DNA from 3 places in the Streptomyces sp. NPDC045021 genome. Region 1 is predicted to be linked to each of the others. Evidence: predicted binding sites of a transcription regulator. Region 1 holds the regulator's gene; each other region holds the start of a gene.
What was found. Region 1 encodes HrcA, which represses chaperone genes, less so after heat shock. Its sites were predicted from a motif close to TTNGCACTCNGNNNNNCNGAGTGCNAA; they were not measured.

Region 2: the regulator HrcA is predicted to act here: its motif matches at 1,131-1,157, upstream of groL (chaperonin GroEL).
Region 3: the regulator HrcA is predicted to act here: its motif matches at 943-969, upstream of groES (co-chaperone GroES).

The regions. Positions count from the first base shown of each region.
Region 1 covers NZ_JBWKIQ010000003.1:466,656-468,853, reverse strand. Annotated here, with positions in the region: gene dnaJ (molecular chaperone DnaJ) at 1-813, opposite strand, end outside; gene hrcA (heat-inducible transcriptional repressor HrcA) at 814-1,830, opposite strand; gene AC07DC_RS13330 (MBL fold metallo-hydrolase) at 1,999-2,198, shown strand, end outside.
Region 2 covers NZ_JBWKIQ010000002.1:773,068-775,265, forward strand. Annotated here, with positions in the region: gene thrC (threonine synthase) at 1-122, shown strand, start outside; gene AC07DC_RS10690 (ubiquitin-like small modifier protein 1) at 119-394, shown strand; gene AC07DC_RS10695 (cold-shock protein) at 802-1,005, shown strand; gene groL (chaperonin GroEL) at 1,313-2,198, shown strand, end outside.
Region 3 covers NZ_JBWKIQ010000006.1:235,401-237,598, forward strand. Annotated here, with positions in the region: gene AC07DC_RS20315 (THUMP-like domain-containing protein) at 1-888, opposite strand, end outside; gene groES (co-chaperone GroES) at 1,117-1,425, shown strand; gene groL (chaperonin GroEL) at 1,533-2,198, shown strand, end outside.

The DNA.
Region 1 (2,198 bases):
GATGGTGACCGTGCAGTGCAGATCGTCGCCGCGCCGCTGGAAGGTCGGGTGCGGAAGCTCCCGGATCTCGACGTACAGGTCGCCTGCGGGGCCGCCGCCGGGGCCGACCTCGCCCTCGCCCGCCAGCTGGATACGGGTGCCGTTGTCGACGCCCGCCGGGATCTTGACCGTGAGCGTACGGCGGGACCTGACCCGGCCGTCGCCCGCGCACTCGGGGCACGGGGTCGGCACGACGGTGCCGAAGCCCTGGCACTGCGGGCACGGCCGCGAGGTCATGACCTGGCCCAGGAAGGACCGGGTGACCTGCGAGACCTCACCGCGGCCACGGCACATGTCGCAGGTCTGCGCCGCCGTGCCGGGCGCCGCGCCCTCGCCGGAGCAGGTGCCGCACGTCACCGCCGTGTCGACCTGGAGGTCCTTCGTGGTGCCGAAGGCCGCCTCGTCCAGCTCGATCTCCAGCCGGATCATGGCGTCCTGGCCGCGCCGGGTCCGCGACCGCGGCCCGCGCTGCTGGGACTGCCCGAAGAAGGCGTCCATGATGTCGCTGAAGTTGCCGAAGCCGGCACCGAAGCCGCCCGCGCCTCCGCCGCCGGAGGACGACAGGGGGTCCCCGCCCAGGTCGTAGACCTGCTTCTTCGCCGGGTCCGAGAGCACCTCGTACGCGGCGTTGATCTCCTTGAACCGCTCCTGGGTCTTCGGATCCGGATTCACATCCGGATGCAGCTCGCGCGCGAGTCGGCGGAAGGCCTTCTTGATCTCGTCCTGTCCGGCGTCACGGCGCACGCCAAGGACCGCGTAATAGTCCGTGGCCACTTACGACTCCGCCAGGATCTGTCCGACGTAACGTGCCACTGCGCGTACCGCTCCCATCGTTCCGGGGTAGTCCATGCGGGTCGGTCCGACCACACCGAGTTTGGCGACTGCCTCGTCGCCCGAACCGTAGCCGACCGCCACAACGGATGTGGAATTCAAGCCCTCGTGAAAATTCTCATGCCCGATCCGCACGGTCATGCCCGAGTCGTTGGCCTCACCGAGGAGCTTGAGGAGCACCATCTGCTCCTCAAGGGCTTCCATCACCGGCCGGATCGTCAACGGGAAGTCGTGGTTGAAGCGCGTGAGGTTCGCCGCGCCGCCGAGCATGATGCGCTCCTCGGTCTCCTCGACGAGCGTCTCCAGCAGCGTCGCCAGCAGGATCGACACCGACGGCCGGTCGTCGTACTCGAAGCCGTCCGGCAGATCCGCCACCAGCGGCGGGACATCCGCGAACCGGCGGCCCACCACCCGGGCGTTCAACCGGGCCCGCACATCGGCGAGCAGCGTGTCGCTCATCGGCGCCGGGCAGTCGATGAGCCGCTGCTCGACGCGTCCGGTGTCCGTGATGAGGACCAGCATGATCCGCGCCGGGGCCAGCGCCAGCAGCTCGACGTGGCGCACCGAGGAACGGGTGAGCGACGGGTACTGGACGACGGCGACCTGCCGGGTGAGCTGCGCGAGCAGCCGTACGGTGCGGCCCACCACATCGTCGAGATCCACCGCGCCGTCCAGGAAGTTCTGGATCGCGCGGCGCTCGGCGGACGTGAGCGGCTTCACTCCGGCCAGCTTGTCGACGAACAGCCGGTACCCCTTGTCCGTGGGGATCCGGCCCGCGCTGGTGTGGGGCTGGTGGATGTAGCCCTCGTCCTCCAGCGCCGCCATGTCGTTGCGCACCGTGGCCGGCGAGACGCCCAGGCCATGGCGCTCGGTGAGCGCCTTGGAGCCGACCGGCTCCTCCGTGCCCACATAGTCCTGGACGATGGCGCGCAGTACTTCGAGTCTGCGTTCGCTGAGCATCGCGCACACCTCCAGCCGTAGATCCCGCACCAGCACTGCCGTGGCCTGGCACTCATCCGATACGAGTGCCAGCATCCCCCGCAGTCAGTGTACGGCGGAGTAGCAAGGCCCCGGCAAGGGTCGCAACGGTAGCGCGCGGGGAGGGGTCCCCGGCGATAGCGTCACAGTGTGGATACCGCAGAGTCCGGCACCGACGGCTGGGAGCACCTGGCTCCCGGCGTCGCCCGCCGCCGTCTTCCCTTCCTGGACGTCACGATCGGCCTCGTCGTCGGTGACGAGAGCGTGCTGCTCATCGACACCGGCTCCACCATCGCCGAGGGCGCTCGACTCCGGCTGCAGGTGCGGGAACTGACCGGGCGCCCCGTCAC
Region 2 (2,198 bases), on a different contig from region 1:
AGACCGTCGTCCTCAACACCGGTGACGGCCTGAAGACCCTCGACGCGGTCGCTCCGACCACCGGCCCGACCGCCGTCATCCGTCCGACCCTTGCCGCGTTCCGAGAGGCTGGCCTCGCATGAGTGCTTCTGTTCGTATTCCGACCATTCTCCGCACGTATACCGGCGGCCAGTCAGAAGTTCCGGCCGAGGGTTCGACGCTCTCCGAGATCCTTGAGTCGCTGGAGAAGAACCACACAGGTATTTCGGCGCGCGTTCTCGATGACACGGGCAAGCTGCGTCGCTTCGTGAACGTTTATGTGAATGACGATGACGTGCGCTTTTCCGAGGGTCTGCAGACGTCGGTTCCGGACGGCGCGAATGTCTCGATCATTCCGGCGGTAGCCGGAGGCTGACCTCCGTCCCTACCCAGTCCGGCACGGACTCATGCCCCGTTCACCCTGTGGTGGGCGGGGCATCTGTGTGTGGGGCGGTAGTTGAATCGAGGTACAGTTGCGGTGGACTCCCGCCCGGCCCCTTACTCGGCGCGACGATTTATCGCCAAATTCGCGAGACGATTGTCGTGTAGGCGAAGTATGTCCAGTCCGAGTTGCCCCGGATCCTTATTGTTCCTCCCCGTATTTCCGATCGGTCGTGCCCAGAATTCTCGTCGGATTGACCTGTTGCAGAGGGCATCCGTACGGATACATTCGGCCGCGGTCGACGCGTTCCGGCGCACGCCCCCGACCTTGGCGGGGGTGAGGTCTGACCCGGGTCCGCGAAGTGCGGATTCGCGATAGGGCCAGCAATAGGGGAGTTAGGGATGGCTCAGGGCACCGTCAAGTGGTTCAACGCGGAGAAGGGCTACGGCTTCATCGCGGTCGACGGTGGTGCGGATGTTTTCGTCCACTACAGCGCGATCCAGATGGACGGCTACCGCACCCTCGAGGAAGGCCAGCGGGTCGAGTTCGAGATCTCGCAAGGTCAGAAGGGGCCGCAGGCTGACATGGTCCGCCTGGCCGGCTGAAGCTCCGGAGCGTCGCCGACGGCGCTACGCACTCACGCCGAAGGGTCCGCGTCCCCGAGAGGGACGCGGGCCCTTCGTGCGTCCTCCCGCGGCACCCCTCCGGGACCCCGAGTTGTCCACAGTCGCTTGCACTCGACTAGGGCGAGTGCTAATCATTGGCGTTAGCACTCTGACAGTGAGAGTGACAGAAGGACCGGGTCGGCGAGGCCCGATCGAGCACCGGGAAGAGCCCGGTGATCGGCAGGCCGTCCGTCGCGGGCGCCACGCGGTCCACTGAAATCCACCCCTGTCCGGGAGGACCACTTCTATGGCCAAGATCATCGCGTTCAACGAGGAAGCTCGGCGCGGCCTCGAGCGCGGGATGAACCAGCTCGCCGACGCCGTCAAGGTCACCCTCGGCCCGAAGGGCCGCAACGTCGTCCTCGAGAAGAAGTGGGGCGCCCCCACGATCACCAACGATGGTGTTTCCATCGCCAAGGAGATCGAGCTCGAGGACCCGTACGAGAAGATCGGCGCCGAGCTGGTCAAGGAAGTCGCGAAGAAGACCGACGACGTTGCCGGTGACGGCACGACGACCGCGACCGTTCTCGCCCAGGCCCTCGTCAAGGAAGGCCTCCGCAACGTAGCCGCGGGCGCCAACCCGATGGCCCTCAAGCGTGGCATCGAGAAGGCCGTCGAGGCCGTCTCCGCCCAGCTGCTCGAGCAGGCCAAGGACGTGGAGACCAAGGAGCAGATCGCTTCGACGGCCTCCATCTCCGCCGCCGACACCCAGATCGGCGAGCTCATCGCCGAGGCGATGGACAAGGTCGGCAAGGAAGGCGTCATCACTGTCGAGGAGTCGCAGACCTTCGGGCTCGAGCTTGAGCTCACCGAGGGCATGCGCTTCGACAAGGGCTTCATCTCCGCCTACTTCGCGACCGACCTGGAGCGTATGGAGTCGTCGCTCGACGACCCGTACATCCTGATCGTCAACTCGAAGATCGGGTCCGTGAAGGACCTGCTCCCGCTCCTCGAGAAGGTCATGCAGTCCGGCAAGCCGCTGCTGATCATCGCGGAGGACGTGGAGGGCGAGGCGCTCTCCACCCTCGTCGTCAACAAGATCCGTGGCACCTTCAAGTCCGTCGCCGTCAAGGCTCCGGGCTTCGGTGACCGCCGCAAGGCCATGCTCGGCGACATCGCCATCCTCACCGGTG
Region 3 (2,198 bases), on a different contig from region 1:
CAGCCGCCCGCCGAGCTGCTCGGCGACCTCCGCGACCAGGTGCGCGCGGATCACCGCGCCGTCCGGCTCGTAGAGATACCGGCCGACGGAGCCGGCCGGCGGGTCGGGGAGCGGGGTGCCGGTCCACAGGGTGGTGGCGGCCGGCAGCAGGGTCGCGCTCACCGAGCCGGGGTTCTTGCCGAACCACAGCACGGCCTCCTTCACATCGCCGCGGTACGAGATCCACTCCGCGGCGGCGTCGTCGGGAACGGCCTCGTGCGGGATGCCCGGCGCGACCTTCAGCGCGGCAACCGGCACCTCGCGGGCCGCCGCGATCGCCCAGGACAGCGACGGCGAGTACGCCTCAGGGTCGAAGATCCGGCCACGCCCGCCCCTTCGGGCCGGGTCCACGAAGACGGCGTCGTAGCCACCGACGGCGACCTCGGTCACATCGGCGCAGCGCACCTCGATGAGGTCCGCGAGGCCCAGCGACTCCGTATTGGCCCGCGCGACCGCGCAGGTCAGCGGGTCCCGGTCGACGGCCAGGACCGCCACACCCGCCCGCGCCAGCGCGATGGCGTCCCCGCCGATCCCGCAGCACAGATCGGCCAGCCGCCGCACGCCCAGTGCCTTGAAGCGCTCCGCGCGGTACTCCGCCACCTCGGTGCGGGTGGCCTGTTCCACCCCGTCGGGGGTGAAGTACATCCGGTACGCGTCGGCCCCGAACTTCGCCTCCGCGCGCTGCCGCAGCCGCGCCTGACCCAGAGCCGCGGAGACCAGTTCCGCGGGGTGCTCGCGGCGCAGCCGGGTCGCCTCCGCCAGTTCGCGGGTGGGGTCGTAGTCGCGCAGCGACCCCAGCAGGGCCTGCCCGGCGGGGGTCAGCAGGTAGGAGAACGCGTCAAGATCCACGCTTCGATTGTCCTCCAGACCGGCGGCACCCGACACCGTTCCGGCGGCGCTCCGTTGGCACTCCGCTTGACCGAGTGCTAAAGCCGTCCTAGTCTCGGTTCTGGCACTCAGCACTGCCGAGTGCCAGCACAACAGCGACGGGCAGGTCCGGCACCCGCGACGACGGGCCTACCAGGTCGCCACCCAGACAGACACTCCCGTTAGCCCTTTGAAGGGGGAGGTCGGAACGTGACGACCGCCAGCAGCAAGGTTGCCATCAAGCCGCTCGAGGACCGCATCGTGGTCCAGGCGCTCGAGGCTGAGCAGACCACGGCCTCCGGCCTGGTCATCCCGGACACCGCCAAGGAGAAGCCCCAGGAGGGCGTCGTCCTGGCCGTGGGCCCGGGCCGCTTCGAGGACGGTAACCGTCTTCCGCTCGACGTTTCCGTCGGCGACGTCGTGCTGTACAGCAAGTACGGCGGCACCGAGGTGAAGTACAACGGCGAGGAGTACCTCGTCCTCTCGGCCCGCGACGTTCTCGCGGTCATCGAGAAGTAGGTCTGCTTCACCACTAGCAGCAGCCGTGACCTTCCCCGGGTATCCGTGTCTACTGACCCGGCGCCCGGGGTTTGGTCTTTGACGAGGAAAAGACGAGGTAGGACGCAGTGCCGAAGATCCTTAAGTTTGACGAGGACGCCCGTCGCGCCCTTGAGCGTGGCGTCAACAAGCTTGCCGACACCGTGAAGGTGACGATCGGTCCCAAGGGCCGCAACGTCGTCATCGACAAGAAGTTCGGCGCGCCGACCATCACCAACGACGGTGTCACCATCGCCCGTGAGGTCGAGCTCGACGACCCGTACGAGAACCTTGGCGCCCAGCTCGTGAAGGAGGTGGCGACCAAGACCAACGACATCGCGGGTGACGGCACCACCACTGCCACCGTGCTGGCCCAGGCACTGGTCCGCGAGGGCCTGCGCAACGTCGCCGCCGGCGCTTCCCCCGCCTCCCTGAAGAAGGGCATCGACGCCGCGGTCAAGGCTGTCTCCGAGGAGCTGCTGAAGACCGCCCGCGCGATCGAGGGCAAGGAAGACATCGCGGCCGTCGCCGGGCTGTCCGCCCAGGACAAGCAGGTCGGCGAGCTCATCGCCGAGGCGATGGACAAGGTCGGCAAGGACGGTGTCATCACCGTCGAGGAGTCCAACACCTTCGGCCTGGAGCTGGACTTCACCGAGGGCATGGCCTTCGACAAGGGCTACCTGTCGCCCTACTTCGTCAGCGACCAGGAGCGTATGGAGGCCGTCCTCGACGACCCGTACATCCTGATCCACCAG